Regions from separate parts of the Pseudomonas sp. COR18 genome, predicted to be linked through region 2. Evidence: predicted binding sites of a transcription regulator. Region 2 holds the regulator's gene; each other region holds the start of a gene.
The links. The regulator FliA, encoded in region 2, starts transcription of late flagellar genes. The targets are predictions, from matches to a motif close to CTAAAGTTTNNNNNNNNNNNGCCGNTAA.
Positions count from the first base shown of each region.

Region 1: the regulator FliA is predicted to act here: its motif matches at 2,386-2,413, upstream of ACM62G_RS28925 (methyl-accepting chemotaxis protein).
Region 3: the regulator FliA is predicted to act here: its motif matches at 2,256-2,283, upstream of ACM62G_RS21415 (methyl-accepting chemotaxis protein).
Region 4: the regulator FliA is predicted to act here: its motif matches at 3,123-3,150, upstream of ACM62G_RS12815 (methyl-accepting chemotaxis protein).

Region 1 covers NZ_CP183808.1:6,431,279-6,436,757, forward strand. Annotated here, with positions in the region: gene ACM62G_RS28905 (LysR substrate-binding domain-containing protein) at 1-626, shown strand, start outside; gene ACM62G_RS28910 (MmcQ/YjbR family DNA-binding protein) at 638-982, shown strand; gene ACM62G_RS28915 (DUF1294 domain-containing protein) at 990-1,424, opposite strand; gene ACM62G_RS28920 (undecaprenyl-diphosphate phosphatase) at 1,421-2,248, opposite strand; gene ACM62G_RS28925 (methyl-accepting chemotaxis protein) at 2,541-4,175, shown strand; gene pnuC (nicotinamide riboside transporter PnuC) at 4,386-4,949, shown strand; gene ACM62G_RS28935 (AAA family ATPase) at 4,946-5,470, shown strand.
Region 2 covers NZ_CP183808.1:722,753-728,231, forward strand. Annotated here, with positions in the region: gene ACM62G_RS03285 (chemotaxis protein CheA) at 1-1,025, opposite strand, end outside; gene ACM62G_RS03290 (protein phosphatase CheZ) at 1,040-1,828, opposite strand; gene ACM62G_RS03295 (chemotaxis response regulator CheY) at 1,851-2,222, opposite strand; gene fliA (RNA polymerase sigma factor FliA) at 2,414-3,154, opposite strand; gene fleN (flagellar synthesis regulator FleN) at 3,151-3,984, opposite strand; gene flhF (flagellar biosynthesis protein FlhF) at 4,106-5,434, opposite strand; gene flhA (flagellar biosynthesis protein FlhA) at 5,446-5,479, opposite strand, start outside.
Region 3 covers NZ_CP183808.1:4,623,689-4,629,167, reverse strand. Annotated here, with positions in the region: gene acnA (aconitate hydratase AcnA) at 1-1,226, shown strand, start outside; gene ACM62G_RS21420 (CPBP family intramembrane glutamic endopeptidase) at 1,347-2,141, shown strand; gene ACM62G_RS21415 (methyl-accepting chemotaxis protein) at 2,313-3,878, shown strand; gene ACM62G_RS21410 (hypothetical protein) at 4,647-5,479, shown strand, end outside.
Region 4 covers NZ_CP183808.1:2,792,398-2,797,876, forward strand. Annotated here, with positions in the region: gene ACM62G_RS12800 (putative bifunctional diguanylate cyclase/phosphodiesterase) at 1-482, shown strand, start outside; gene ACM62G_RS12805 (NorM family multidrug efflux MATE transporter) at 597-2,003, opposite strand; gene ACM62G_RS12810 (LysR substrate-binding domain-containing protein) at 2,155-3,075, shown strand; gene ACM62G_RS12815 (methyl-accepting chemotaxis protein) at 3,259-5,235, shown strand; partial or broken gene ACM62G_RS12820 (ATP-binding protein) at 5,393-5,479, opposite strand, start outside.

The DNA of each region.
Region 1 (5,479 bases), 1.2 Mb from region 2:
GGGTGTCGTGCCCGATCGGCCTGGCCCAGGTGTTCATGCCCCGGGTGATTGCCAGCTTCCTGGCGGCGCACCCGCTGGTGCAACTGGAGGTGGTGATGGTCAACCGTCGGGTCGACCTGGTCACCGAAGGCATCGACGTCGCTCTGCGGGTTCGTGAACATGGCGACGAGGACCCGTCGCTGGTGACGCGGCGACTGCGCCAGGCCCAGACCTTCATGCTCGCCACCCCGGCCTTTCTGCAGCAGCACCCGATCGACAGCGTCGACGACCTGCTGAACGCCCCCGCCCTCGGCGCCCTGGAGGCCGACCGCCAGGTCCATCTCAGCCTGCTGGACGAACGCGGGCAGAAGCGCGAGCTGGCGCTCGAAGCCCGGCTGGGCGTGGACGACTTCATCGTCCGCAAGGCCTGTGCCCTCGCCGGCCTGGGCTTCACCGTGCTGCCCATGCTCTACTGCGAGGAAGAACTGGCCAATGGTACCTTCGTGCGAATCCTGCCCGAATGGTCACTGCCGGGCGGCTGGCTGCAGGCGGTCTACCCGCACCGTCGCGGGCTGCTGCCGGCCGTACGGGCGTGGATCGACCACCTGGCCGAAGCCTTCAGGGAATGTGGAGACAGAGCACTATGAAAGGAGCCAGCATGAACAAGGAGGCCGTCGCGCGCTTCTGCCTCGACCTGCCCGGCGCACGGGAAGACTACAAATGGGGCGGCGTCAGGGTGTTCTCGATCGCCGAGACCAAGATGTTCGCGCTGCTCAACCTGAGTGGCGACACACTGTCGCTCAAGGTCGGCAAGGAACTGTTCCTCGGCTATGTCGACCGCCCCGGAATCCGTCCCGCGCCTTATCTGGCGCGAGCGTTCTGGATCAGCATGAACGCGCCCTACCCGCTGGGCGCCGAGGAACTGCAGGAGCTGCTGCGCCGCTCCCACCAACTGGTGGTCGCCAAGCTGCCCAAGCGCAGTCAGGTCGGCCTGCTGCTGTAGCGCTACCCTACAGAAAGGACAGCTGCGCCAGGGTGGCATCGAGAAACAGCCGATCGATCCAGAAAACCTGGTGCAGCAACACGATCAGCCAGAACACCACCTGGAACGACAGCTTGCGGGTTTTGTGCCGGAACACCTGCTGGGCGATCAGTGCCCCCGGCCAGCCGCCCAGCAGCTCGACGCCATGCAGAACCTTCTCCGGTATGCGCCAGGCGTCATTGCGCGCCTTGCGCTTGTCGTTCCAGTACAGAACGAACGCCAACAGGCTGGCGCCGCCGTAGAGCCACAGCGGCCAACTCGTCCCGCTGCCCAGCCACAGGCGCAGCGCGCCGAAACCGGGCAAGACGCAGAGCAGCAGCCCCAGCAGCACCTTGAGCTTGAGCTGGCGGACCCGGCCCGTGGGCGCTGGCCGGCCATTGCCGGGAGTGTTCGGCTTTCTCATCCCTTGGTCGACCAGTCGACCCAACCGAACTGCCAGGTGGCCAGGATCACCAGGCCGAAGACGATCCGATACCAGGCAAACGCCGCGTAGCTGTGGCTGGCGATGAACTTCAGCAGGCCGCGCACGGCGATCATGGCGAACACGAAGGAAGTGACGAAGCCCACCGCGAACACCGGCAGGTCGGCCATCTGGAACTGATGGCGGAAACCATAACCGGAGTACACCGCGGCGGCGACCATGGTCGGCATGGCCAGGAAGAACGAGAACTCGGTGGCGGTCTTGCGCGACAGGCCGAACAGCAGGCCGCCGATGATGGTCGCACCGGAGCGGGAGGTTCCCGGAATCATCGCCAGGCACTGGGCGAAGCCGACTTTCAGGGCGTCCTGCCAGCGGATCTCATCCACCGTTTCGGCATGCACCGTGTGCTCGCGCCGCTCGGCCCAGAGGATGACCACACCACCCACCACCAGCGCCGAGGCCACGGTGATCGGGTTGAACAGGTAAGTGGCGATCACTTCCTTGAACAACACCCCGAGAATCACCGCCGGCATGAACGCCACCAGCAGGTTGAGGGTGAAACGCTGGGCACTGCGCTCCCTGGGCAGGTCCCGGACCACGGTGAAGACCTTCTGGCGAAACTCCCAGACCACCGCAAGGATCGCGGCCAACTGAATGATGATGTTGAAGGCGATTGCCCGTTCACCGCCAAAACCCAGCAGATCGGCCACGATGATCTGGTGGCCGGTGCTGGAAATCGGCAGGAATTCCGTCAGGCCCTCGACAATCCCCAATATCAACGCCTGTGCGGCGGTCCAAAAATCCATCATTCCCCCTCAAGGCCCGCTCCCGCAGGCCCTACAAAAATCGAAAAGCGTGATTCGCCATCTCGGCGATCCACTGGCAAGCCTGCTGCGCAGTTCGTCGGCAAACCGTGAAAAATGCCTGAAAAATCAAACAGCAACTCAGGTTTGTCGAGATTGGGCCGAAATCCTATCAGACATGCCTGTTTATCGCTGCCTCGATAGTAGCCATAAGCATAGTGGGCACTCTGGGCTAAACCTGCTGGTATAAGCTGCATGACAGCAGGACAACAAGAAAAAAAGGAACGGTGGTCTTATGAATAGCTTGCGCAGTGTGTCGATCAGCCGACGCTTGTGGCTCATCCTGGTCCTGGCGGTAGCCATGCTGCTGACCCAGGGCCTGCTGATGCTCAAGCAGACCCATGACAACCTTTACCAGGCCAAGGCCCTGAAAACCCAGCACGTGGTCCAGACCGCCAGCGGCATCCTCGCCTACTACCAGGGGCTGGAAACCGCCGGCACCCTCAGCCGCGATGCCGCGCAGAAACAGGCGCTGAGCGTCATACGCGGGCTGCGTTACGACCAGAACGACTATTTCTGGATCAACGACCTGCGCCCGGTCATGGTCATGCACCCGGCCAACCCCAAGCTCGAGGGCCAGGACCTGTCCGGCATCAAGGACCCCGATGGCTATGCGCTGTTCAACGAGATGGTGATTCTGGCCAAGGCCAAGGGCCGCGGCATGATCGATTACCGCTGGCCGAAGCCGGGCGCCAGCGCTCCGGTGCAGAAAACCTCCTATGTGCAGTTGTTCGAGCCCTGGAGCTGGATCATCGGCTCAGGCGTGTACATCGACGATGTGCAGGCCGAGTTCTACGAGCAGGTGCGCAATGCCTCGCTGGTCGGCCTGGCGATTGCCGTGCTGGTGAGCGTGCTGGTCCTGCTGATCGGCCGCAGCATCGTCCATCCGCTGCGGGAAACGGTCCAGGCCATGGCCAACATCGCCAGCGGCGAAAGCGATCTGACCCGCACCCTCGATACCCACGGCCAGGACGAAGTGACCGAACTGGCCCGCCACTTCAACGCCTTCACCAGCAAGCTGCGTGGCGTGGTCAGCCAGTTGCAGGTTTCGGCCAGTGAACTCGGCCAATCCTCCAGCGACCTGGGTAACAGCGCCATCGAATCCCAGACCCGCAGTCAGCAGCAATCGCAGCAGATGGAAATGGTGGCCACGGCGATCAACGAGGTGACCTATGGCGTGCAGGATGTCGCCAAGAACGCCGAACAGGCCGCCAGCGAGGTGCGCGATGCCGAAGGCCAGGCCCGCCAGGGCCAGTTGAACATCGACAACAGCCTGCAGCAGATCGACCAGTTGTCCGCCACCATCGCCCAGGCGGTCGAGGTGATCCGCACCCTGGCGGCGGAAAGCACGCAGATCGGCAGTGTCCTGGAAGTGATCCGCGCCATCGCCGAGCAGACCAACCTGCTCGCCCTCAACGCCGCCATCGAGGCCGCAAGGGCCGGTGAACAGGGCCGCGGCTTCGCCGTGGTGGCCGACGAGGTGCGCTTGCTGGCCCAGCGTACGCAGAAATCCACGGCGGAGATCCAGGCGATGATCGAACGTCTGCAGAATCACTCCGAAGCGGCGGTGAAAGTCATCGGCGACAGCAGCCGTGTCTCGCAGCAGACCATCGAACTGGCCGGGCTGGCCGGCGAAAGCCTGAATGCCATCAGCCAGGCGTTGCGCAACCTCAATGGCCTCAATGCCTCGATTGCCAGCGCCACCCTGCAACAGGCCCATGTGGTCGAGGAGATCAATCAGAACGTCACCGAGGCGGCGGGCCTGTCCCACACCACTGCCCTGGCGGCCGAACAGTCGAGCACCGACAGCGACCGGCTCAAGGTGCTGAGCGAACAGCTCAACGGGTTGCTGCGCCAGTTCCGTATCTGACCGGAGAGCCTGTTCGCGGATCAGTCCGGCCCCGACAATTTTGCGGCGCACACAAGACCAGTGCTCACCGCGATGCCTTGTGGGGCCGGCGTCCAGGCTTATCCGCGAAGAGGTCGCGAGAGATAAGCGCAATCGCGCTGCGGCCCTCCCTTCTCCCTGCCACTCTGGGTACAATCCGCCCCCCCTTTCCCTTCGATCCAGAGGTCTCCCATGTCCGGGCTTGAACTGTTCGCCGCCGCCCTCGGCGTGATCGCCGTCTGGCTGACGGTCAAACAGAATCCCTGGTGCTGGCCGATCGGCCTGGTCATGGTGCTGCTCTACAGCTGGATCTTCTTCGATGTGAAGCTCTACTCGGACCTGCTGCTGCAGGTGGTCTACGCCGTGCTGCAGCTCTATGGCTGGTGGCAATGGACCCGCGGCGGCATCGTGCACCAGGGCCGCGAGGTGTCCAGCCTTGGCCCGCAAGCCCTGCTGGGCGGCCTTGCCGTCGGTGCCTTGGGCAGCCTGCTGCTGGGCGCTGCCATGGCCACCTGGACCGACGCCGCACAACCCTGGCTCGATGCCGCACTGACCGCCTTCAGCCTGGTCGCACAGCTGTGGATGGCGCAGAAACGCATCCAGTGCTGGCCACTGTGGATCGCCGTCGATGTGATCTTCGTCGGCCTGTTCATCTACAAGGACCTGTACCTGACCGCCGCCCTCTATGGCCTGTTCACCCTACTGGCCGTGCAGGGCTGGCGCGAATGGCGTACCGACCCGGCGTTGCAGGCATGAAGGTGGTGGTGCTGGCGGGCCCCGAATCCAGCGGCAAGAGCTGGCTCTGCGAGGCCCTGCAGGCACGCTTCGGCGGCCTGCTGGTGGGTGAATACGTGCGTCATTTCATCGAGCGGGAACAGCGCGACACCTGCCTAGCCGACATCCCCGCCATCGCCCGCGGCCAGTTGGTCTGGGAGGACGAGGCGCGGGCACGGCAGCCTTCGCTGCTGATTCTCGATACCCACCTGCTGAGCAACATCCTCTGGAGCCAGACCCTGTTCGGCGACTGCCCCGCCTGGCTCGAACCGGCCCTACTCGCCCGGCATTACGACCTGCACCTTCTGCTCAGCCCCGACGGCGTCGAATGGACCGATGACGGTCAGCGCTGCCAGCCCGACCTGGAGGAGCGCCGGGCGTTCTTCGAGGCCAGCCGGCAATGGCTGACCCGGCACCGGCAGACGGTCGAGGTGCTCGGCGGTGATTGGCAGCAAAGGCACCGCCAGGCCATGGGTGCGGTCGAGAAGCTGCTGGGACGCTGACTCCGGCCA
Region 2 (5,479 bases):
GCCGCAGCCGCTGCCGCCGGAGCCTTGGCGGCCGGGGCGGAAGTGGCCGAGGCAGCGGCCGGTGCAGAGACGGCGGCCGGCTTGGCGACGGCCGGCGCGGCGGCACTGGCTGCCACATCGGTGAACTTGCCCTTGCCGTGCAGTTCGTCGAGCAGGGACTCGAACTCCTGATCGGTGATCAGGTCGCTGCCGGACGCACCGGTCACTTCCGCGGCCTGGGCCGCTGCCGCGGCGGTGTCGATCCCCTCGACCTTGAACGTGCCCTTGCCATGCAACTGATCGAGCAGGGCTTCGAATTCGTCGTCGGTAATGTCGCCGCTGTCAGGCTGCTCACCGGCCGCCTCGGCGGTCGGTGCCTGGGCCGAAGCCGCCACGGCGTCGGGCGCGAACTGGCCCTTGCCATGCAACTGATCGAGCAGGGACTCGAACTCGGCATCGGTGATTTCGTCGCTCTCGGCCTCGCCTTCGCTGGCGGCTTGTGGCGCATCGGCCTTGCCACCGTCGAGGGAGTCGAGCAACTGTTCGAATTCATTGTCGGTGATGTCGCCGGACGGGCTTTCGGCGACCGGTTCGGCCACCGGTTCCGGCTCGGCTGCCGCGACCTCGGCCACGGGCTCCGGCGCCGGTTCGGCACCGGCGGGTTCCGCCAGGCGCGACAGGGCCGCCAGCAGTTCCGGGGTCGCTGGAGTGATCGGGCTGCGCTCGCGCACCTGGCCGAACATGCCGTTGACCGCATCGAGCGCTTCCAGGACCACGTCCATCAGCTCGGCGTCGACGCGACGCTCACCCTTGCGCAGGATGTCGAACACGTTCTCGGCGATGTGACAGCACTCCACCAGCTCGTTGAGCTGGAGGAAGCCGGCGCCCCCTTTTACAGTGTGAAAACCGCGAAAGATGGCATTGAGCAGGTCCGCATCGTCCGGCCGGCTTTCCAGCTCGACCAGTTGTTCGGACAGTTGCTCAAGAATCTCGCCGGCCTCAACCAGGAAATCCTGAAGGATCTCTTCATCGGCGCCGAAGCTCATGTGTATGGGTGCTCCTAGAATCCAAGGCTGGAAAGCAAATCGTCGACATCGTCCTGGCCGGACACAACGTCTTCACGTTTATCGGCATGAATCTGCGGACCTTCACCCTTTGCCATTTGTTTTTGTGGATCTTTTTGCGCAAGGATCGCTTCACGGTCATGCTCGATGCCGGCAAAGCGATCCACATGGCTGGCCATCAGCACCAGCTTGAGCAGGTTGCTCTCGACCTCGGTGACCATCTGCGTGACACGCTTGATCACCTGGCCGGTCAGATCCTGATAATCCTGGGCCAGCAGGATGTCGTTGAGTTCGCTCGAAACCGCCTGGGTTTCCTGCTCGCTGCGCGTCAGAAAACTGTCGACCCGGCGGGCCAACGCACGGAATTCCTCGGCACCGACCTCGCGCCGCATGAACCGCCCCCAGTCGGCGCTCAGCGCCTTGGCCTCGTCATTCAGGCCATTGATCCGCGGGGTCGCGCTCTCCACCAGATCCATGGTGCGGTTGGCCGCAGCCTCGGTCAGCCTGACCACATAGGACAGGCGCTCGGTGGCATCGGTGATCTGCGAGACCTCCTCGGCTTGCGGCATGGTGGGATCGATCTGGAAATTGACGATCGCACTGTGCAGCTCGCGGGTCAGCTTGCCGACTTCCAGATACAAGCCGCGGTCACGGGCCTGGTTCAGCTCATGGATCATTTGCACGGCGTCGCCGAAGCGGCCTTTTTCAAGGCTGTCGACCAGCTCACGAGCATGTTTTTTCAGGGTCGATTCAAAATCGCCCAGAGAGGATTCGTAGTGCTCCATAGCGCCCCCGTGGCGGACTTCATCAACCGATGCGTTCGAAGATCTTCTCGATCTTCTCTTTCAACGCCTGGGCCGTGAACGGTTTGACCACATAGCCGTTCACACCGGCCTGTGCGGCCTCGATGATCTGCTCGCGCTTGGCCTCGGCCGTTACCATCAGGACCGGCAGGTGCTTGAGCTTCTCGTCGGCACGCACGTGGCGCAGCAGATCGATGCCGGTCATGCCGGGCATGTTCCAGTCGGTGACCAGAAAGTCGATGCTGCCACTGTTCAGCACCGGAATGGCGGTAGTACCGTCATCGGCCTCGACAGTGTTGGTGAACCCGAGATCACGCAACAGGTTCTTGATGATCCGCCGCATCGTTGAAAAGTCATCAACAATGAGGATTTTCATGTTCTTGTTCAATTCGACCTCCAAGCAGTCTTAAACGCGTTTCAGCACCTGGACGCGCTGTTAAATCAATTCGGCACAACACTCGACAAGGCTCTGTACCCTACTGCATGGAAACCACAACCGGCCGAGCCGCCGATACACCGTCACACGCTGCATCGGTCTCGTTCGCAGTGTCCCCACACACTGCCCCGTCAACGCGCTCGCCACTCTCCCAAACGCCCCCGCAAACGGGCTGCGCACTGGCTATGCAACTGGCTGACCCGTGATTCGCTGACCCCCAGGACCTCACCGATTTCCTTGAGGTTCAGCTCCTCGTCGTAGTACAGCGACAACACCAGCCGCTCACGCTCCGGCAAATTGGCGATCGCGTCCGCCAGTGCGGCCTGGAAGCGTTCATCCTCCAGATCGCGCGACGGTTCGAGATGAGCACTCGCGCCATCCTCATGCAACCCTTCATGTTCGCCGTCCTGCAACAGGTCGTCGAAACTGAACAGGCGGCTGCCCAAGGTATCATTCAAAATCCCGTAATAATCATCGAGACTCAACTGGAGTTCGGCTGCAACTTCATGATCTTTAGCGTCGCGACCGGTTTTCGCTTCAATTGCGCGGATTGCGTCACTGACCATGCGGGTGTTGCGGTGTACCGAACGGGGTGCCCAGTCGCCCTTGCGCACCTCGTCGAGCATCGCGCCACGAATGCGGATACCGGCATAGGTCTCGAAACTCGCGCCCTTGCCCGAGTCGTACTTGGTCGAAACCTCGAGCAGGCCGATCATCCCGGCCTGGATCAGGTCCTCGACCTGAACACTGGCCGGCAGCCGTGCCAGCAGGTGATAGGCGATGCGCTTGACCAGCGGCGCGTATCGCTCGATCAATTCATACTGGCTGTCACGCGAAGACTTGGAATACATGCGATAGCCACTTGCAGTCATAGCACCGGTCCCGCACTCGTTTGAAGTACCAGACGTTCGACGAAGAACTCCAGGTGCCCCCGCGGGTTGGCGGGCAACGGCCAGGTGTCGACCTTCTGCGCGATGGCCTTGAACGCCAGGGCACATTTCGAACGTGGGAAGGCTTCGTAGACCGCACGCTGCTTCTGCACGGCCTTGCGAACGCATTCGTCGTAGGGAACGGCGCCGACGTATTGTAGGGCCACGTCAAGGAAGCGGTCCGTGACCTTGGTCAACTTGGCGAACAGGTTGCGCCCTTCCTGCGGGCTCTGGGCCATGTTGGCCAGCACCCGGAAACGATTCATGCCGTAGTCGCGATTGAGCAGCTTGATCAGCGCATAGGCGTCGGTGATCGAGGTCGGCTCGTCGCAGACCACCAGCAGCACTTCCTGGGCCGCGCGGACAAAACTGACCACCGAGTCACCAATACCCGCAGCGGTGTCGATCACCAGCACGTCGAGATTGTCGCCGATATCGCTGAACGCCTGGATCAGGCCGGCATGCTGGGCCGGATTGAGATTGACCATGCTCTGGGTACCGGAGGCCGCCGGCACGATACGGATCCCGCCTGGCCCCTGCAGCAGCACATCGCGCAACTCGCAGCGGCCCTCGATCACATCGGCCAGGGTCCGTTTCGGGGTCAGCCCCAGCAGAACGTCGACATTCGCCAGGCCCAGGTCGGCATCCAGCAGCATGACACGCCGGCCAAGCTCAGCCAGCGCCAGGGACAAGTTCACTGACACGTTAGTCTTCCCGACGCCACCCTTGCCGCCGGTCACCGCAATCACCTGTACGGGATGCATGCTACCCATGTTCTCTTCTTACCTTGTCTTGCGTAGACGGAAGGCCACATAACTGGCTGCGCGCTCCCGAGGGAGACTAATGCCTGGCAGACCATCGATGTAGATGCGTTGCAACGTCTTCATGGTTACCTCACCCCACTCGTTTGGAGGGGCTGTGGTAGATGTCAGCGAACATATCGGCCATGGCCTCTTCGCTGGGTTCTTCCTGCATCTGCACACTCACCGCACGGCTCACCAGCTGGTGACGGCGTGGCAGATGCAGATCGTCCGGGATCCGCGGGCCATCGGTCAGATAGGCCACCGGCAGTTCATGGCTGATGGCCAGGCTCAGCACTTCGCCGAGGCTTGCCGTCTCGTCCAGTTTGGTCAGGATGCAACCGGCCAGGCCACAGCGCTTGTAGCTATGGTAGGCGGCGGTGAGCACCTGCTTCTGGCTGGTGGTGGCCAGGACCAGATAGTTCTTCGCCTTGATCCCGCGACCGGCCAGGCTTTCCAGCTGCATGCGCAAGGCCGGGTCGCTGGCCTGCAGGCCGGCGGTGTCGATCAGCACCACGCGCTTGCGCAGCAGCGGATCGAGGGCCTGGGCCAGGGACTGGCCGGGGTCGACATGGGTCACGGAGACATTGAGAATCCGCCCCAGCGTCTTGAGCTGCTCCTGGGCGCCAATGCGGAAGCTGTCCATGCTTACCAGCGCGATATTCTGTGCGCCGTACTTGAGTACGTAGCGTGCGGCCAGCTTGGCCAGGGTCGTGGTCTTGCCCATGCCGGCCGGGCCGACCATGGCGATCACCCCGCCCTCTTCCAGCGGTTCGATCTCGGGCGTGACGATCATGCGTGCCAGGTGCGCCAGCAGCATGCGCCAGGCCTGGCGTGGGTCCTGGATGTCGGTGATCAGTGCCAGCAGGTCGCGCGACAGCGGCCCGGACAGGCCGATGCGCTGCAGGCGCCGCCACAGGTTGGCCTGCTCCGGCTGGCGCCCCTGCAACTGGTTCCAGGCCAGCGAGCCGAGCTGGACTTCCAGCAGTTCACGCAGGCCGTTGAGCTCCGAGCGCATCGACTCGAAAACCCGCTGGTCCACCGCCGGGGCCGCTGCAGCCGGGGCCGGAGCCGGACGGCGTGGCTCGTCGAAGGTCGGTTCGATCAGCGGTTCCGCCGCGGTCAGCGGCAGGCCGGCGAACAACTGGCGGTTGGTGCCTGCATCGCTTTCACCTTCGCTGCGCAGGCTCAGTTCGGCCTGGGCGGTGACGATCCGCGACTGGGTCTTGCGCAACTCGTCCTCGAGCTCCATGTTCGGAACCCGTGGGGCCAGGGCCGAGAGCTTGTAGTCGAGCGCAGCCGTCAGCTCGACACCGCCGGCGATCCGGCGGTTGCCGATGATGGCCGCGTCCGAGCCCAATTCGTCACGAACCAGCTTCATGGCCTGACGCATATCGGCGGCGAAAAAACGCTTAACTTGCATAACCCACTACCTCAGCCGTTGGGCCCTACTGTCGCAACGATGGTG
Region 3 (5,479 bases), 3.0 Mb from region 2:
GCTACCTCGATGAGCTGGGTTTCGCGCTGGTCGGCTACGGCTGCACCACCTGCATCGGCAACTCCGGGCCGCTGCCGGACCCGATCGAGAAGGCCATCCAGCAATCGGACCTGACCGTCGCCTCGGTGCTCTCGGGCAACCGCAACTTCGAGGGCCGGGTGCATCCGCTGGTCAAGACCAACTGGCTGGCCTCGCCACCGCTGGTGGTGGCCTACGCCCTGGCCGGCAGCGTGCGCATCGATCTCAGCCGTGAGCCGCTGGGCACCGGCAGCGATGGCCAGCCGGTGTACCTGCGCGATATCTGGCCGAGCCAGAAGGAAATCGCCGATGCCGTGGCCCGGGTCGACACCGACATGTTTCACAAGGAATACGCCGAAGTGTTCGCCGGTGACGCCCAGTGGCAGGCCATCGAGGTGCCGCAGGCCGCCACCTATGCCTGGCAGGCCGATTCGACCTATATCCAGCACCCGCCGTTCTTCGACAGCATCGACGGCCCGCTGCCGCTGATCGAGGACATCCGGGGCGCCCGGGTGCTGGCATTGCTGGGGGATTCGGTGACCACCGACCACATCTCCCCCGCCGGCAACATCAAGGTCGACAGCCCGGCCGGACGCTACCTGCGCGATCAGGGCGTGGAGCCACGGGACTTCAACTCCTACGGCTCACGGCGCGGCAACCATGAGGTGATGATGCGTGGCACCTTCGCCAACATCCGTATTCGCAACGAGATGCTGGGCGGCGAGGAAGGCGGCAATACCTTGCATATCCCTTCGGGGGAAAGGCTGGCGATCTACGATGCCGCCATGCGCTACCAGGCCGAGGGTACGCCGCTGGTGGTGATCGCCGGCCAGGAATACGGCACCGGCTCCAGCCGCGACTGGGCGGCCAAGGGTACCAACCTGCTGGGGGTCAAGGCAGTGATCGCCGAGAGCTTCGAACGCATCCACCGTTCCAACCTGGTGGGCATGGGTGTGCTGCCGCTGCAGTTTCCGGCCGGGCAAAACCGCAAGACCTTGCAACTGACCGGCAAGGAAACCCTGAGTATCGAAGGCCTGGGCGGCGCCCCGTTGCAACCGCGCATGAACCTCAGGCTGGTCATCAAGGGTGAAGATGGCCGGTCGCGCGAGATCGAAGTGCTGTGCCGCATCGACACGCTCAATGAGGTCGAATACTTCAAGTCGGGAGGCATCCTGCATTACGTTCTGCGGCAGTTGATCGCCGCCTGAGGACTGCGAAGGCAACACGTGGAAAAACACTGGCCTGGCCAGTGTTTTTTCATTGGTCAGGGGGACTGGAGGGCGGGTTATCATGCTCCGCCTTGTCCGCCTGATTCTCCAAGGAGCCGCATGTCCGTCCTACCCTGGCCTTATCTGGCCCTGCTTTCCCTGGGTTATGCGCTGGCGCTGAGCGTTGGCCAATTGGGCCTGCCCAGCCTCCTCGCTTTCGCCCTGCTGCTGATCAGTGCCGCAGCCGTCCTGCAACCTCGCAGCCGCGTGGGTCGCTATCTGGGCCATGGTCTGTTCGTACTGCTGGCTGTCGCCCTGGCCCTGCACTGGCTGCCGGGCTTCCAGAACGGCCGGGTGATCAGCGCCCTGCGCCTGACCCCGGACGCCGTGCCGTTCACCCTGTACCTCAATCTGGATAAACCGCTGATCGGCTTCTGGCTGCTGCTGGTCTGTCCCTGGCTGGTCAATCGCCGTACGCCGGGACGCGTGCTGCTCAGTGCGACCAGCGCCTGGGCCATGAACTCGCTGCTCGCCCTGGGGTGCGCCTGCCTGTTGGGCATCGTCAACTGGGCGCCGAAATGGCCCGAGCAAGGTGGCTGGTGGCTGCTGAACAACCTGCTGCTGGTGAGCCTGGTCGAGGAAATCCTGTTTCGTGGCTATATTCAGGGCGGGCTGAGCCGCTGTTTCAAATCCTTTCCACGGGGCGAAACCCTGGCCTTACCGGGGGCTGCGCTGATTTTCGGGCTGGCGCACGCCGGTGCGGGCTGGCAATGGGTGCTGCTGGCGACACTGGCTGGCATCGGCTATGGTCTGGCCTATCGCTATGGGGGCCTGGCCGCAGCCGTCCTGGCCCATGTCGCGCTTAATACCGTGCACTTCGTATTCTTTACTTATCCGATGTTGCAACCGTTCTAAAGCCGGATGAACGGCTGAACTCGTTAATCTCCAGCGTGTTCGACTCGTATTCAAGGACGAGTGCGAGTACGCAAGAGCCAAATTGTGAAACGGTCATGAAAGTTGAAAAATATATTTAATATTTCCCCTGTCATGCCGACAACCTGTCAAAGCCTTGCGGATTGAAAAACCATGCGGAATAACCAACCCATTACCCAACGTGAACGCACCTTTCCCGCTCAGCAACGGTTGATTTCCACTACCAATGCCAAAGGCGTGATCACCTACTGCAACGACGCGTTCGTCGAAATCAGTGGGTTCTCCCGTGACGAACTGATCGGCGCCCCGCACAACCTGGTGCGGCACCCGGATGTTCCGACGGCGGTGTTCGAGCACATGTGGAACACTCTGAAACAAGGCCTGCCATGGATGGGCATTGTCAAGAATCGCTGCAAGAGCGGTGACCATTACTGGGTCAACGCCTATGTGACACCCGTCTTCGAAGGCAACCAGGTGGTTGGCTACGAATCGGTGCGGGTCAAGCCCACCGCCGAACAGGTCCGCCGGGCCGAAGCGCTGTACCTGCGCATCAACCAGGGCAAGTCGGCGATTCCACGCCGGGACAAGTGGCTGCCGATCGTCCAGGACTGGCTGCCCTTCATCCTGGTCAGCCAGGTCAGCTTCCTGATCGGCGTGTGGCTCAACTCCCACTGGGGCTTCGCTCTTGCCGCCGCGCTCTCGGTACCGCTCGGCCTGCTGGGCCTGAGCTGGCAGCAACGCGGCCTCAAGCGCCTGCTGCGCCTGGCCGAGCAGACCACCTCGGACCCGCTGATCGCCCAGATGTACACCGACAGCCGCGGCGCCCAGGCTCGCCTGGAAATGTCGATCCTCAGCCAGGAAGCGCGTCTGAAAACCTGCCTGACCCGCCTGCAGGACACCGCCGAGCACCTCAACGCCCAGGCCAGGCAGTCCGACGACCTGGCCCAGAAGAGCTCCAGCGGCCTCGATCGCCAGCGCCAGGAAACCGAGCAGGTGGCGACCGCCGTCAACCAGATGGCGGCCACCACCCAGGAAGTCGCCAGCCACGTCCAGCGCACGGCCGACGCCACCCAGGAAGCCAACCGCCTGACCAGTCGCGGCCGCGATATCGCCGGGGAAACCCGCGAAGCCATCGAGCGGTTGTCGGTGGTGGTCGGTGAAACCGGCGGCACCGTGACCCAACTGGCCAAGGACAGCGATGAAATCGGTGGCGTGGTCGACGTGATCAAGGGCATAGCCGACCAGACCAACCTGCTGGCACTGAACGCTGCCATCGAAGCGGCCCGTGCCGGCGAGATGGGCCGCGGTTTCGCGGTGGTGGCCGACGAGGTACGCCAACTGGCGCAACGCACCAGCGAATCCACCGGGCAGATCCACGCCCTGATCGCCAAGCTGCAACAGACCGCCAACACCGCCGTGCAGACCATGGACGCCGGCCATCGCCAGGCCCAGGAAGGCGTGGCACGGGTACTGGAAGCTGACGAGGCACTGGTGGGGATCAGCGAAGCGGTGGCCAATATCACCGACATGACCACCCAGATCGCCGCCGCGACCGAGGAGCAGAGCTCGGTGGCCGAGGAGATCAGCCGCAACATCAGCACCATCGCGCAACTGGCGGACCAGACTTCGGAGCAGGCGCACAACTCGGCGCAACTGAGCGAGGAACTGACCCACACGGCCCATACGCAATATTCGCTGGTAGAGCGTTTCAACCGATAGTTTCAAGTAAAACAGAGAAAACCCGATGACCGAAAGGCATCGGGTTTTTTATTGCCCGCAATAACATTAAATAGTTCTCTTTTATAAGTAAGAAATTTCCTCAAAGAAACAAACTTGGCACTTACAGAAAAACTACATATCAAACAAAAAATTCAAAACTCTTGACAACACCCAAGACTTAATATTCGTTGAGTACCTGGCACTATATCGCATAACCAACTGATAGCGTTTCAGACCTGAATGCATTATTTGCCAAAAGCACACGTATCGGCGCAGAACTCTCAAAACAATCTGTAACGCGTCTGATCGTGGGAAATGCCTGACAACACTCAATCAGATAAAAGGACTATCCTAATGAAGGACTTGGAGATTCAAAGCTCACCCATTTTTCTGCAAGCTCCATATGTGGAAGCTGCGGCCCCCGAAGACGGACTCTTGCAGGCAACGGACCTGGACAAACCGCTGGCGGTCACGGTGACTCTCTGGAACGATGTCAGTGCCGACGAAACCTGCCAATTGATCTGGAACGGGGTGCTGGTTGGAACCCCTACCCCTCTGCCCGGTTACCAGACAGGCGACAAACTCACCTTGGCATTACCAAGTGAATACCTGTCCGAAGAGGGTAGAAACGAGCTTCAGTATAGGGCGTATGATATTTATAGCGAGCTATCAAGTGACTCTCATATCACTCCGATCCTTATAGACCGCACACCGCCCGGAGGTGAACTTCTTGCATCAGTCATCCTACCCAGTATCGCTCTCGATGGCTTGACCAACAGCGAACTGATCGAACTTGGCGACCAACTCACCGCCACTGTCCCGGGCTACTTCGATATGAAGTGGGGAGATGTCATACACAGCTATTGGGGCGAACATGCCGGTCCCAGCCACACGGTCCAGCCCGAGGAACTCGGTAGCGGAAAAGTTCAACTCACCGTCGAGCGAAACTTCCTCGAGCAACTGGGCAACGGCGAGTTCGCCATCAGCTACAGCGTTCGCGACCGGGCCGGGAACGTTTCGGTACGTTCGCAATCGGTGCTGCTCAAGCTGCAACTGCAAGAGTTGCCGGCCAACCTGGCGGCCCCCGTACCGCTGAAGATCGAGGACGGCCAGGTTCACGACCTGCATGCGCGCCTGGGGGTGAAGATCGGCGTGCCGACCTATGACCATGTCGCCATCGGCGACGAAATCCGCGTGCTGTGGAATGGCGAACCGGTCGGCGGCAAGCGGATAATCAGCGTCCATGAGCTGGGCAAGCCGTTGCTGCTCAACGTCATGGTCACCTACCTGTCCATTTCCCGCCACGGCGATGGTCCGGCCAGGGTGACCTACCAAGTCTGCCGCAATGGCGAGACCTTCGTCTCCCCGGACCTGGAGCTCGAGGTTTTTTTGCAACTGCCCGGCCCCCAGGACCCGACGCCCAAGACCCTGGTCAACGAGGCCCTGGCCGCACCGGTGGTCAAGAGCAAGAATCCGGACGTCCAGACCCTGGACAACTACCTGGACGAAGACAGTGCACACTTGGCCGCCGACGTCGTCATCGCCTGGCGCGACGCCTTCCGGGCCGGTGACCGGATCAACCTGTTCTGGGGCAAGGCGGA
Region 4 (5,479 bases), 2.1 Mb from region 2:
AGTTGCTGTCGACCCTGAGCCGGCTGATTGTCGAGCGTGGAGTCGAGGCGCAATGGCTGGAGTTCGAACTGACCGAAACGGCGGTGATGCGTCGCAGCGACCTGGTCAAGCAGACCATGGACGCCCTCGGGCGTCTGGGCGTGCGTTTTTCCCTGGACGACTTCGGTACCGGCTTCTCCTCGTTCGTGCACCTCAACAGCCTGCCGATCGCCCTGCTCAAGGTGGACAAGAGCTTCGTCGGCGGCATGGAGCAGCGCGAAGAGAACCGCAAGCTGGTTCACGCCATGATCAACCTGGCCCACAACCTCAACCTGGAAGTGGTGGCCGAGGGCGTCGAGACGCCGGAGCAACTGGCCCTGCTGCACGGTTTCGGCTGCGATCAGGTGCAGGGCTACCTGATCAGCAAGCCGTTGCCGCTGGAGGAACTGGCGCAGTACCTGACGTCCTGTGCCAATCGGCCGGCGATCGAGGCTGTCTGCTGATCCGGCGTTCACCACGATCGCTGTAGGCGTCGGATTGATTCGCGAAGCGTTTGACGGTCTCGAGGGCCTGTTCGCGGATCAATCCGGCGCCCACAGGCGGTTAAAGTCTTCCCCTTACGGGGCGCAGTTCATGGCCGCTCGAGCCGATGCCTTCTGTTCGCTTTTGCCCAGCATCCGCTTCATCCGCCATTCGAACGCCAGGGTCAGCCCGGTCGCCGCGCACGCCAGCCCCAACGCCAGCCCCCACCAGACCCCGGTCGGTCCCCAGCCGAGGTTGAACGCCAGCAGCCAGGCCGACGGCGCGCCAATCAGCCAGTAGCAACCAAGCCCGACCAGGAAGGTGGTCTTGGCGTCCTTGAGCCCGCGGATCGCGCCCATGGCGATGGTCTGGGTGCCATCGAACAGCTCGAACCACGCGGCCACCGCCAGCAGGCTGACCGCCAGTTCGATCACCGGGCGGAACGCCGGGTCATTATGGTCCAGGAACAGCCCGATCAACTGATTCGGTGCCAGCCAGAACAGCATGGCGAAGGCCAGCATGGTCGCCGCGCCAAAGGCGATCCCGACCCGCCCCGCCCGCCGTGCGTCCAGCAGTTGCCCGGCCCCGTAGTGCTGGCCGATACGCAGGGTGATGGCGTAGGAAATCCCCGCGGGAATCATGAACGCTACCGAGACGATCTGCAGGGCGATCTGGTGCGCCGCCAACTGCGTGCTGCCCATGGTGCCCATGCACAGGGCGGCGAAGGCGAACAGCCCGACTTCCACCGCATAGGTGCCACCGATGGGCAGGCCCAGCCGCCACAGCTCGCGCAGGTACTGTCCGTTCGGCCGCGACAGGCCCCGCCGCAGCGGGTAGTCGCGATACGCCGCATGCCGGCGGATATGCCAGGCCAGGGCCAGCGCCATACAGTTGGCGACGATGGCCGTGACCAGGCCGATCCCGGTCAGGCCCAGGTGCGGCAGGCCGAACATGCCGGTGATCAGCGCGTAGTTGAGCAAAAAGTTGGCCACGGTCCCGCCCAGGCTGATCACCATCACCGGCGTGGCCCGCCCCAGCGCACTGGTGAAGCCGCGCAGGGCCATGAAACTCAGGTAGCCGGGCAGGGCGAACGGCAGTACCAGCAGGAACTGGCCGGCGGCCTGCACGTTGCTCGGCGTCTGGCCGAACAGCAGCAGAAGCGGCTTGAGGTTCCACAGCAGCAGGCCGGCGACCAGCGCCATGGCCCAGGCCAGCCAGAGCCCGGCCTGGGCCAGGCGGGTGACGCCTTGCGTGTCGCCGGCGCCGTGCCGGATGGCCACCAGGGTGCCGACCGCGGCAATCACCCCGAGGCAGAAGATCGACACGAACGAATAGCTCGCCGCGCCCAGGCCGCCACCGGCCAGGGCCTCGGGACTGAGCCGGGCCATCATCAGGGTGTCGGTCAGCACCATCAGCATGTGCGCCAACTGCGAGGCGATCAACGGCCCGGACAGCCGCAGGATGGCCAGGAGCTCGGTACGTGCTGGATGCTGCATGATCATCGGACTCGCAGAGTGACAGAAGGGTTAAAGGATTGATTCTCGGCGCTTGCACGGCTTTGCACAAAGGGATAAAAACGATTGCTCGCATGATAAAAACTCATGCAGCCATTTCTGCCAGGTGCTGTTCCATCCCGTTCCCGGAAAGTCACTCATGTCCCGTCGCCTGCCCCCGCTCTATGCCCTGCGCGCCTTCGAGGCGGCGGCGCGCTACAGCTCGTTCACCCGGGCGGCCGAAGAACTGTCGATCACCCAGAGCGCGGTCAGCCGGCATATCCGCACCCTGGAGGAACACTTCGCCTGCCGGCTGTTCCAGCGTAACGGTCGCAACCTGCAACTGACGGAGGCCGCGCGGTTGCTGCTGCCGGGCATTCGCGAGGGTTTCGGTGCGCTGGAGCGGGCCTGCGACACCCTGCGCGCCGAAGATGACATCCTGCGCATGAAGGCGCCGTCGACCCTGACCATGCGCTGGCTGCTGGCCCGTATCAGCCGCTTCCGGCATCTGCAGAAAGGCAACGAGGTGCAATTGACCAGCGCCTGGATGGACGTCGACAACGTCGATTTCAACCAGGAACCGTTCGATTGCGCGGTATTGCTCGGCGCCGGGCATTTCCCGCCGGACTGGGAGTCCAGCTACCTGTTCTCCGAATGGCTGATCCCGGTGGGCGCACCGACCCTGCTCAACGACCAGCCCTGGGACGTCGAGCGCCTGGCCGCCACCGAGCTGCTGCACCCGACGCCGGACCGTCGTGACTGGCGCAACTGGCTGGAGCGCATGGGGCTTTCCGAGCGTATTTCCCTCAAGGGCGGCCAGGTGTTCGACACCCTGGAACTGGGGATGATTGCCGCAGCCCGTGGTTACGGCGTGTCCATGGGCGACCTGCTGATGGTGGCCGAGGACGTGGCCCAGGGACGCCTGAGCCTGCCCTGGCCGACGGCAGTGGCCAGTGGCGAAAACTATTACCTGGTATGGCCCAAGACCCGCCCCGGCGGCGAGCGTCTGCGCCGCCTGAGCGACTTCCTGCAAGGCGAAGTCGCCGCCATGGAACTGCCCCAGGTCGAGCGCCTGGGCTGAGCACACGGCCCATCAATCAGATTTCTGGCAGATACCCCTGCAAATTGCTCAAGTATTTCCTTGAGCAGCCGACTGTAGCGACATGGAACCTTCGTTCAGAAAGGCCCCTCACGACTCAACATACAGAAAAGCCGGGTAGCGCCAGGGACAGGGATGACCCGGCCACTCGGTCAGGAGCTGTTCATGCCTCAACCCCGTGCCCGAATCGCCACGCAACTCGGCCTTGCGCTCTCCGTCATCCTGGCAGTGGTGATCAGCGGCAGCACCGTATTCGCCCTGCGTTCGCTGGATTCGGCCAACCTCGACACCCGCGAAGAGCACCTGGCCAGCGAAGCACGTCTGCTCGCCGACCAGTTGAACACCTTCCACGGGACCCTGCGCGAAAACACCCAGCGCCTCAGCGGGCTGTTCGAGAAGCGCTTCAGCAACGGCCTGAGTGCGCGCACCGATGAGCCGGTCAGCGTGGCCGGCACCCAGGCTCCGGGCCTGTACCTGCGCGACAAGCTGCTCAACAACGATTTCACCGAAGTCGACGATTTCAAGCAGATGACCGCCGGGGTTGCGACCCTGTTCGTGCGCAGTGGCGACGACTTCATCCGCGTCAGCACCTCCCTGACCAAGCAGGACGGCAGCCGTGCCATCGGCACCCTGCTCGACCACCAGCACCCGGCCTACGCCAAGCTGATGGCGGGGCAGGGCTATGTCGGCCGGGCCCTGCTGTTCGACCGCTACTACATGACCCAGTACACCCCGGTGCGCGACAGCAGCGGCAAGGTGTTCGCGGTGCTGTTCGTCGGTTTCGACTACACCGATGCGCAGAAGGCGCAGTTCGATAACCTCAAGCGGTTCCGCATCGGCACCACCGGTTCCCTGGCGTTGCTCGACGAACAGAAACGCTGGCTGGTACCGCCAGCCGAGGTGAACGACCCCGAGCAGGCGGCCAAGGTGATCGCCGACCTGGCGAAACAGCCCGGCCAGGGGCGCTTCTGGAGCGACAGGAACGACGACATCTACAGCGTCGCGGTGCCTTTCGCGGATGGCCCGTGGTCAGTGGTGGCGAGCATGCCCAAGGCTGAAATCAGCGCAGTGACCTGGAGTGTCGGTATTCGCCTGGTGCTTGGCAGCCTGCTGGCGATGCTGCTGGCGGTGGGGGCGGCGGTCTGGCTGCTGCGCAGCAAGTTGCGTCCGTTGGGTGACCTGGTGCGCCAGGCCCAGGCCCTGGGCGCTGGCGACCTGAGCGTACGGCTCAATGTGTCGAGCCAGGACGAGATCGGCCAGCTGGCCGGCAGTTTCAACCAGATGGGCCAGGCGCTGTCGACCATGGTCGAGCACATCCGCAAGGCGGCCCAGGAGGTCAACGGCCGTGCCCAGGCCCTGTCCGGCCTGTCGAGCGGTGCCTACGAAGGCATGGAACAGCAGTCCGGCGAAATCACCAGCATGGCCGGCGCGGTCGAAGAGTTCAGCGCCACCTCGCTGAACATCGCCGACAACATGAGCAATACCGAGCGCCTGGCCCAGGAAAATGCCCAGCAGACCCGTATCGGCCGCAGTTCCATGGAAGAGGCTTCGTCGTCCCTGGAACAGATCGCCGCGGCGCTGAACAGCACGGCGACGGTGATCAACACCCTGGGCCAGCGTTCCCAGGAAATCGGCGGCATCGTCGGCGTGATCACCTCGATCGCCGAGCAGACCAACCTGCTGGCGCTCAATGCCGCCATCGAAGCCGCCCGGGCCGGTGAACAGGGCCGCGGTTTTGCCGTGGTCGCCGATGAGGTACGCAGCCTGGCGGGGCGTACCCGCGAGGCGACGGACGAGATCTCCAGCATGATCCACAGCATCCAGCAGGAAACCGGTCATGCCATCCAGACCATGGAGCAGGGCAACTCGCTGATGCAGGAAGGCCTGTCGCGCAACGCCAACGTCGCCTCGGCGCTGGCGCGTATCGACGAACAGAGCCGCTCGGCCGGCCAGCAATTCGCTGCCATCACCACCGCCACCCAGGAGCAGAGCAGCACCGCGACCCTGCTCAGCAGCAACCTGCAGAGCATCGCCCTGGCCAACAGCGAACAGCGCGAAGTGGTCTCCAACCTGGCGCAGACCGCGCGTGAACTGGAGATGCTGGCGGCCGAACTGCGGCAGGAGGTTGATCGGTTCCGGTGAGGTGGCGCCGGTCTTTAGATCCATTCGCGGGCAAGCCACGCTCCTACAGTGCCGAGTCGTACATGGACCCTGTATACGACTCGGCACTGTAGGAGCGTGGCTTGCCCGCGAATAGGCCCTCAACCTCACCGCAGTACCAGCCACTATCCCGGCCATATCAGGCACTACTGGGCCGGTACTGCAACGCCTCGGCCAGATGCTCACGGCTGATTCCCTCTACCTGCTCCAGATCCGCCAACGTCCT